DNA from 3 places in the Paenibacillus sp. P2(2022) genome. Region 2 is predicted to be linked to each of the others. Evidence: predicted binding sites of a transcription regulator. Region 2 holds the regulator's gene; each other region holds the start of a gene.
The links. Region 2 encodes LexA, which represses DNA repair genes until DNA is damaged. Its sites were predicted from a motif close to CGAACATATGTTCG; they were not measured.
Positions count from the first base shown of each region.

Region 1: recA (recombinase RecA) is a predicted target of LexA. The motif match lies at 2,118-2,131, and genes of this name have one in related genera.
Region 3: MMB75_RS03530 (DNA polymerase IV) is a predicted target of LexA. The motif match lies at 1,701-1,714, and genes of this name have one in related genera.

Region 1 covers NZ_JAKWFI010000002.1:803,445-806,735, reverse strand. The annotation lists gene MMB75_RS11065 (regulatory protein RecX) at 27-776, opposite strand; gene recA (recombinase RecA) at 987-2,048, opposite strand; gene MMB75_RS11055 (competence/damage-inducible protein A) at 2,274-3,291, opposite strand, start outside.
Region 2 covers NZ_JAKWFI010000001.1:1,248,291-1,251,581, reverse strand. The annotation lists gene MMB75_RS05695 (DUF896 domain-containing protein) at 109-315, opposite strand; gene MMB75_RS05690 (LysM peptidoglycan-binding domain-containing protein) at 424-792, opposite strand; gene lexA (transcriptional repressor LexA) at 982-1,608, shown strand; gene MMB75_RS05680 (hypothetical protein) at 2,029-2,193, shown strand; gene MMB75_RS05675 (hypothetical protein) at 2,235-2,375, shown strand; gene MMB75_RS05670 (DUF2798 domain-containing protein) at 2,562-3,062, opposite strand.
Region 3 covers NZ_JAKWFI010000001.1:839,659-842,949, forward strand. The annotation lists gene MMB75_RS03525 (NAD(P)-dependent alcohol dehydrogenase) at 1-981, shown strand, start outside; gene MMB75_RS03530 (DNA polymerase IV) at 1,777-3,045, shown strand; partial or broken gene MMB75_RS03535 (Y-family DNA polymerase) at 3,248-3,291, opposite strand, start outside.

The sequences.
Region 1 (3,291 bases), on a different contig from region 2:
CAGAAGTTCAGCTACCGTTTTGCAACTTATTCCTCCCAATGCAGTAATTCCTCGTCATCGAAAGCTCCGTCTTGCTCAGCCGCACTGAGATGATTGACCACGCGGCGTGTCATATCCCCCGAATATCCGCGTCTCATAAGAAACGGAAATGTTTTCCTTTTTTTATCCATTATATCACCACGTACCTGATTCCATTTTTTACGTCCAATCGACAATGCACTCTCCCACTCCTCATTGTCAGTGATCTCACCTAATGCTTCCCCGATAGAAGCTTTAGAGATGCCCTTCTGACGAAGTTCTTGTCTGATCCACATCTTACCCTTACGTTGGCTTGTTATACGCTGTCTTGCCCACTGACGGGCGTATAAATCATCATCTACAAGCTTCTCCCGTTGCAATCGCACCAATATCTCATCAATAACAGTCTGATCCACTTCCTTTTGCGCTAAACGCTGGGCAATTTCCTGACGTGTACGAGGCTTTTGCCCCAAATAGCGCAGCGCATGTACATAAGCCTGTTGTTTTTCATCTGCCAGAACGATATCTTCTAGTTCTTTTTTGACGAATGACGTTCCTTTGAACATGTTGTACTTGATCATTACATCTTCCAATACAGACAGTGAATATGGACCAAAATGAATGATGTATCTTCCACGGTTGCGTCTCTGCCCCTGCTCCACTCTAGTAATCATCAATTCCTCATGATCTGGAAAAAGAGAAATCCCTTGCTGTTTATCTTCTTCCGAAGTGTATTCATCTTTATCGTCCAACTGCACTATGTTTCCCTCACTTTGAAATTCACGAAAGCAGCCTATGATCACCTGCTACGCAAAAGTTAGATTCTGCTGACAAAGCAGACTGTATTTGATGCAAAAATGCCCTGCACAACTGTGCAGGGCATCAGAATTATGCTATTCAAACGGACTGTACCATAATCCCTAGGCTACAGTTCACATGACAGATCAAAAGCGAAGTCTCAGGCAAGCTTATTCAAGCTCCAGCAATTCCTGTTCTTCCTTGGCCTCCTGCGCTAACTCTTCTTCTGTCGGTGGAGCAATTGTTGTAATCAAATTACTGGCCACCCGGATTTTTTGCTCGATCGTACTAGCAATGTTCGGATTTTCCTTCAAAAATTGCTTTGCATTCTCACGTCCCTGACCAAGGCGCTCGCCTTCGTAGGAATACCAAGCTCCGCTCTTGTCGACAATGTCATGCTCCGTACCGATGTCAATCAAGCTTCCTTCTTTGGAAATACCCTCACCGTACATAATATCCACTTCGGCCTGACGGAAAGGAGGCGCAACTTTGTTCTTCACGACTTTAATACGTGTGCGGTTACCCACGATGTCGTTACCCATTTTCAAGCTTTCGATACGACGAACATCCAAACGTACCGTAGAGTAAAACTTCAAAGCACGTCCACCTGGTGTAGTTTCAGGGTTACCGAACATAACACCTACTTTTTCACGGAGCTGGTTGATAAAGATAGCAATGGTTTTCGATTTATTAATGGCTCCAGACAGCTTACGTAATGCCTGTGACATCAAACGCGCTTGAAGACCGACATGGGAATCTCCCATTTCGCCTTCAATCTCTGCCTTCGGTACAAGTGCCGCTACAGAGTCTATGACGATAATATCCACTGCCCCACTACGCACAAGAGCTTCGGCAATCTCCAATGCCTGCTCACCTGTATCTGGTTGCGATAGTAACAACTCATCAATATTGACACCCAGCTTGCTCGCATACGACGGATCAAGCGCATGCTCGGCATCGATAAAGGCGGCTTGTCCGCCTGTTTTTTGCACCTCTGCGATAGCATGAAGAGCTACTGTCGTTTTACCGGATGATTCCGGTCCATATACTTCAATAATCCGGCCTCTTGGAAAGCCGCCCGTTCCTAACGCAATATCCAAAGCAATCGAACCACTGGGGATTGTTTCCACTTGCATGTGGGTAGACTCACCCAACTTCATAATGGAACCTTTACCAAATTGCTTTTCTATTTGACGGAGCGCCATATCCAGCGCAGCACGACGATCTGACAATAAACTCACATCCTTCATTGTTTGTACTTTAATAATACCTTGTTTTGACACGCTTGCCAAGCATTTTTTCGAACATACATTCGTTTTTTTATTTCCCACAACTCTCTTCTATAATTAAACCTTTCTCATAAAACGAAAAAAGAACCGCTAGCAAAAAGCTTTGCAACGGTTCTTCCGATAAGGAGATTATATCATGGATATCTATCTAAAACAACTCATCGATAATTAAGAGAGTTTCTCGTTCTCTACCAATCGACGCCACAATCTGTACAAGATAGCTTTGACGGATCGCAAGCGAATGGTCTCACGGTTACCGCTTAAATTTAGCTCATATACCTCCGTTTCCTTGTCACGCTGAGCAATACCAATATACACCAGACCGACTGGCTTCCGCTCGGAATATCCGGGCCCAGCTACACCAGTAACGGAAAGTCCGAAATCACTGTCCATAATCATTCTTGCCTGCTCTGCAAGCACAAGGGCTACTTCCTTACTCACTGCGCCTGGCGCATGATCGCCTTCCAAATAATCATAGGGCACATTGAGCAATTTCATCTTCATTTCATTGGAATAACACACGATGCCACCTTGAAACATAACAGCACTGCCAGGTATAGAAGTGATGTGTTCCATCAGCATACCGCCTGTACAGCTTTCCGCCGCACTCACAGTGAGTCCGCGTTTGGCCATTAAATCTACAATCACCTTCTCCAGCGTAACATCTTCACTTGCATACATATATTCGGAAAGACGTTGTTGAATTTGTACTTCCGTGGCAGTCAGCTTAATTAAAGCTTCACTCTCACTGGCCGCCTTGGTGGATATACGGATCGTAACTTCCCCTTCCTTGGCATAAGGAGCAATCGTGGGGTCCGTCTGGGATTGGATCAGATCTAGCAAGCGAGTTTCAAGAGCTGACTCACCGATCCCTGCAAATTTTAGCATTTTCGAATAAATCGGCATCTCCTCACCGCTCAATGCCTGCTGAAGCAACCATGGTTTAGCATGATTTGCAAACATAGGTTTAAGCTCCTTAGGCGGTCCGGGCAAAACCACATAAAATTTACCGTCCTGTGCAATCGCATCCCCTATAGCTAAACCTGTCTCATTTTCAAGCGGAGTGGCTCCTTCAATAGAAAGCGCCTGCCGGCGGTTATTCTCGGTCATTTCGACCCCGCGGTTCCGGAAAAACTGATCAAGCTTGTCCATGGCAAGACGATCTATCTGCAATTTCCGCCCCAAT
Region 2 (3,291 bases):
CCCTTCCCAATAAATATTACATTAAAACAATTGCCTTAAAGCTGATCTATATAGATACCAAGAAAGATACCTAATAACAAAAGGCAAATGATGCAGGCTTTAGCAACATTAATGCTTCAGCCCGCCATTTCCCTTCGACGTATCATCGTCCACAAATTCAATGGTTTCAAGTTGCTGCCGAAAATTACGGCGAATGTTGCCCAAATAAATTTCCCGAAGGTTGGCGCGCTCCGTGGTTTCCTCTTCCGTCAATCCTTCGGCTTTTGCTTTGCGCGCTAATTCATTAATGCGCTGTACCAAACTGTCTATATCCAAATTGTGTCCCCTCCATAAAAGCAAAGATATAATACACTTTGACATGTAGAAAAGAGCTTGTCAAGGCTCCCTCATTGCGCTCCTTGACAAGCTCTATAGTCTTATAGATCAGAAGGGTGGGAGCTTAAGTACCTGACCTGCCTGCACCCCCCGATCCTCCAAATCGTTAATACGTACAATTCCTTCAATATATACCCGTGTATCCATTCGTTTCGGTTTATGATTCACGGCAATCTTCCATAACGTATCTCCAGGTTGTACAGTCAGCTTAATCATTTCTTCATTGGAAACTGGAGGTGCTGCAAAAACCGTAAGTACACCTGCCCCTGCAACCCAAACGATAATTACTAGAATAAGAAGCTTGAGTAAAAGAGTATTGGTAAGAGCCTGTAACAAACGTACCTTACCCTCTTTTCGGGTCTCCTGTAAATTCTCTAAATTCATCGGAAAAATACTTTGATAAGTGCTATATTTCATAATTGGCCGCGTCCTCCAAACGTTTGTTCTTATGTTTTTCACAATATAACACGAACGTTTGTTTTGTTCAATAGAAAAGAGAACAAAAGTTCGTGAATATTTTTAGGGATTATTTAGAACTTATGTTTGTACGAACGGAGGTTCTATGCTATAATTTTCCCAAACGTTACTAAATGGGGTTGATACGGTATGTCTAAGATTTCGAGCCGCCAGCAGGCCATTCTTGAATTTATCCGCAATGAAGTGCGTCTAAAGGGATACCCCCCTTCTGTGCGCGAAATAGGCGAGGCAGTCGGATTGGCCTCCAGTTCTACGGTTCACGGTCATTTGGATCGTTTGGAGAAAAAAGGACTCATTCGCCGCGATCCTACGAAACCACGGGCTATTGAATTACTCGGTCAAGACGAATCGGATAACAGCAACTTGATTAATTACTCCATTAGTCGTGTTCCCGTCGTCGGCAAAGTAACCGCTGGTCTTCCTATTACGGCGACAGAAAATATTGAAGATTACTTTCCTCTTCCCCAACACTTTGTTGGTGAGGATAAAATATTCATGTTATCTGTTGTAGGCGAAAGCATGATTGAAGCTGGTATTGCTAACGGAGACTATGTAATCGTACGTCAGCAGCAGACTGCTGATAACGGAGACATTGTAGTAGCTATGACAGATGAAGACGAGGCTACAGTTAAAACCTTTTACAAAGAAAAAGATCATATCCGGCTTCAACCTGAAAATCCAGCCTTTGAGCCACTTCGACTGACACACGTCAGCATATTGGGCAAGGTTGTTGGACTCTTCCGGGACTTCCACTGATTTATCGTGCTTTCTTCCCCGTTATACTACCACGAATATAAAACCGGCCGCCTAGGCGAGCCGGTTTTATATTTTTGTTATATTTACTATGTATGTGTCTCCAACTATTCTTTCCTTTTCAGCAACCTATATTGTCTCTACTATTATATCCGCCCCATATCCGAGATAGTTCCACTCTGATCTTAAACTGTTTACTTTTATTAGCTAAACAAATGGAAATTTGACACATATGAACCTACGGTGGCCTTCCTCTATAACGTAAAGTTGGGAAGGCGAACGCAGGCTAGCATGAGCTTTTTTTGTTAAACATTTAGGAACATAGGTACTAGCTTCTTTTTGTCTTTAGTAGATTTATGCTGATACATTACTAGCACAATTGACATATGTATATAGCAGACCTAAAGCAAAGGAGTTATGCAGATGATCAGAAATAGAGTTAAAACGTATAAGCATCGCATCGGGAAAAACAGATATCTGGTCGTTAAAGTCTTTCAAGCCGCAGCTGCTAAAACAGGAAGCGGAAATGCACTCGCAACTAACGCATTAAATATCAAAATTTCCAAGCGTAAGCATAAACATCATTAAGATTTAACCGTACCTTCATTTCTTTGAAGGGAGGTGATATTATGAGCAGAAGACACAGCAACCGTGAATTGAGAAGAAGAAGATTAAACATCCGTTCCAACCAAAGAGCCAATGCGCGTGCAAGAGGTAACGCACTGGCTGTTAATCTGTTTAGCGTGAATGATGGACAACGCAGACGTTAATAATTATTTTCAAGCAAAAAGCAGGAAGAATTCTTCCTGCTTTTTTTGTGTTAAATAATACACCAAACTACCAATCCCGCCAGTTATAGCTTCCTCAAACTTGTATCCGATTTTCATAACTTAAACATTTCTAGCTGTAAAACCATTCATTAGCTTAACATTGCTGCAATGGATTTGCTCTATTATTTAATTTAATACTTTTTTATAAGGTCCCACTTGCCCGCTTTTCTTTATAAATTTTATAAACAAGGCTCGAACAACAGGACCCATAACCAATAATTGTAATGGATAGGCCACAACAAAGTTCTTTATAAAAATTTCTAAATAGGCTTCAAATAATGAATGATCGCCAATACCCTGACTTAGAATTGAAGTTAATAAACCGTAGAAAGACATAGAACAGGCCATTCCGAACACCATACATGTTGAAATCGTGATAATTAAAAATATTTTTTTGGATTTATCAAAAGGTAGACTTAAAGCAACTTTTTTTGCTACAGGACCCACGATATATAAATCTAAAATGAGCGCTATAATAAATCCAATTAGAAATTCAACAGCAATGGTAATCAAGCTAATTTTTCCAATCAATCCGTTAATCAAAAGATTATAGAAGGTCATAATAACGACCATTCCAAAACACATAATAACCCCAAAGTAAAAGCTTTCCTTTTTAGTTGTTGGCATTTAATTCAACCTTTCATTTTTGGATGTGATTATTTTAGCTGCAACCAAATTTTCATGTAAGTGAACTTTTTATGAACATATCGTAACAAACAAAGACAAGTAAGGAATATTCTTTGAACTATGTACAAAATCATTACACATTTATAACATTAAGTACAAATAATAAAAAATATCTCTATTACTTTGTATGGCTCAAATGGAGATTATGCTACCGCTACACTCAATGAAA
Region 3 (3,291 bases), 410 kb from region 2:
ATTGAACGGAGGGAATTGCGCCCAGATGATGTTCTAATCGATATTAAGTATAGTGGTGTATGCCACACCGATGTTCATATGGTCCATAATGATGGAGGTTACTCTCAATTCCCAATGGTTCCCGGTCATGAAATGACAGGAATTGTAGAAGCGGTTGGAACGGAAGTAACTAAGTTTGTAGTGGGTGACCGGGTTGGAGTAGGGCCTCTCGTGAACTCTTGTGGAGAGTGCGAGAATTGCCTACGTGGTGAGAATATGTTCTGTAAAAAGGGCATGGTCATGATGTATAATTCCGTAGACTACGATGGAAATATTACTTACGGTAGTTACAGTCAAAAAATTGTAGTGAAGCAAAATTACGTACTTCAGATCCCAGATAGTTTGGGCTTAGATGTTGCCAGTCCACTACTCTGTGCAGGAGCTACGGCTTACTATCCTTTGAAACATTGGGGAGTAGGTCCAGGCAAAAAAGTCGCTATCGTCGGTATTGGAGGTATCGGCCACCTAGCTATCAAATATGCCCATGCATTAGGAGCTGAAGTTACGGCCTTGAGTCAGACAATGGATAAGAAAAGCGATGCGCTAAGTTTTGGCGCCGATCATTACTATGCAACGAACGATCCTGACACATTCTCGACGCTAGCTAGTCAATTTGATGTGATTTTCAACACGACCTCTGCAAGTCTTAATTTAGATGCTTACGTATCCATGCTTAATATAAATGGTACGTTTGTTATCATCGGTGATTCCGGTAAGCCGAACCAATTTAATACGCTCAGTTTGCTTATGGGTCGTCGCAGAATTGCAGCAACGCCTGGAGGCGATCTTCTTGAAACCCAAGAAATGCTTGATTTCTCCGCAGAGCATGGTATTGTCCCTGAAATTGAGGTAATTCACACCAATCAAATCAACGAAGCTTTTGAGCGACTTATCCGAAATGATGTACGATATCGATTTGTTATTGATACATCTACCTTTTAAGTCGTATTTTCGAGGATAACTCAATAGACACAAACATCATCAAAAGCACTTATCTGAAAGACAGGACTTACAATAGAGCGGACGAATTGCTGCTCGTCCGCTTTTCTAATTTATAAATACGCTAGTAAATTAGCTCATAAGAATTTAAAAAGAGAAGAAGTGAATTTGCATTGATATCATTGGTCATAGTTGGAGCAGATCCCGGATTGGACTTTTCACTGGCTAAGACGTTTGGTAAACACGGATTTCGCTATGATTTCAAGAACATAAGAGAAACTAGACCAGTATACTGAGCAATTAACTAAACTGAGGCTCAAGGTTTTGCTGCGGATATTACTAACAAAGCACAGCTTACTAGAGCTTTTCAAGAAATTAAAAGTACATTGGGAACTATAAATGTCATGGAATTCAGTCCATACAGCGGAAATGTACCTACGACATCGTTGAAGAAAGCCTTTTTTTAATTGAATTCATATGTGTATACCAAGTTTCCGCTTTTTCAAGACAAGATAAAATGTTATACATTGGTTCTTTATTTTTGTTGACATTTAAAAGATGAAGCCCAGCCAACCAGAATTCCGTTCCGATCCTCATCCCCCACGAGCACATTAAGCTTTCTTGGCCTTTATGATCACAGAAATAATGTGATGATCCACGCTCGTACCAGATACCCAATCTTTGATGATTGATTTACATAATCCTATAAATTACCTGAATACAGAACTAATGTTTGGTATTATAATAAATAAGAATACATGTTCGTACGTATATGATCGTTTTTTTGGAGGGTGCAGCATGACTAAAACAACTGAGCGGACAATTCTTTTGGCGGATTGCCAGAGTTTTTATGCGAGTGTAGAAAAAGCTTCCTACCCAGAGTATAAAAATAAACCGCTTGCGGTAGCAGGCGATCCTGCACGCAGGTCTGGAATTATTTTAGCAGCATGTCCTATGGCCAAAAGTTTCGGGGTGTCTACAGCAGAACGGCTCGGTGAAGCCCTCAAGAAGTGTCCTGAGCTTGTGATCGTCCGTCCCCGTATGAAACACTATATCGATGTCTCTTTAGCAATTACGGATATATACAAGGAATACACCGACCTGGTAGAGGTGTTTAGTATCGATGAGCAGTTTCTGGACATTTCGGGTAGTTTTAAAATTTTTGGAGATTCTTTAACCGTTGCAAGAGAAATTCAAAAGAAGGTTCTTTTACAAACCGGGGTTTGGGTACGAATAGGAATCAGTTCCAATAAGGTTCTTGCCAAAAGCGCAACCGATATTTGGGCTAAAAAAATTAAAAGCGGTATATTCACGTTGCCCAAGACAGAATTAGAGCAGCTGCTCTGGCCACAGCCAGTTAATAAAATGTTTGGGGTAGGTTCGCGGATGTCGTCCCATTTTGAGCGGCTTGGTATGACAACCATTGGTGATATCGCTAGAACGTCTCTACCAGACCTTAAGTCTAAATTTCGCGCTCGTTTTGGAAAACAGTCGGATATACAGGCGGAGGTCATGTGGAAAACAGCCAATGGTCTAGATGAGAGTCCTGTAGCTCCGTATACCTTCAGTTCTCCACAAAAGTCGATAAGTCATATGATGACCCTACCCCAAGATTATTTGGAACCAAATGAAGTAGAGACCATCCTGCTTGAACTCTCGGAAGAAGTTTGTCGAGACAGTCGTCGTAAGGGGTGCATGGGCTCTGTCGTGACCGTTAGTTGTACATGTAGCCCATATGAGGCTCCCACCGGATTTTCCAGGCAAATGAAGCTTACAGATCCGACTAACAATACGAATAAAGTGTACAACGCAGCAAAAAAAATATTTTATAATTTTTGGAACGGTATGCCGATACGACGCTTAGGTGTCACTTTAAGTGGGTTGGTTGACGACCAAACTTATCAACTTTCCTTCTTTGAGGATCATGAGCGTATCCGCTCCTTGGAAGAAGCAACAGATAAAATTAAAGAACGCTATGGTAGCGCAGCTATCGTAAGAGCGTCCTCTTTGACCCAAGCTGGTCAGGCACTGGAGAGATCCCTAAAAATCGGGGGGCATTATAAATAAATGAAGGGATATACTGATGTAATTTAGAATTACTAGAGCAAGGTCAGATCCCACTACATATTGGTCTGAAGGGTTCTTGGGAAACAGGTAAAACTAAAAAACTGTTAATCTTTGAATTAAAGTCTAGAAAATTATTGCTGGACTTTGTTAATACTACAATGCTATTTGGTATTTTAGCTGTGTTTTATACTTTTCCTTCGGTTCGAATCCATACTCCTGTTTGTCCCAGCACTTTCCGCTGAATTT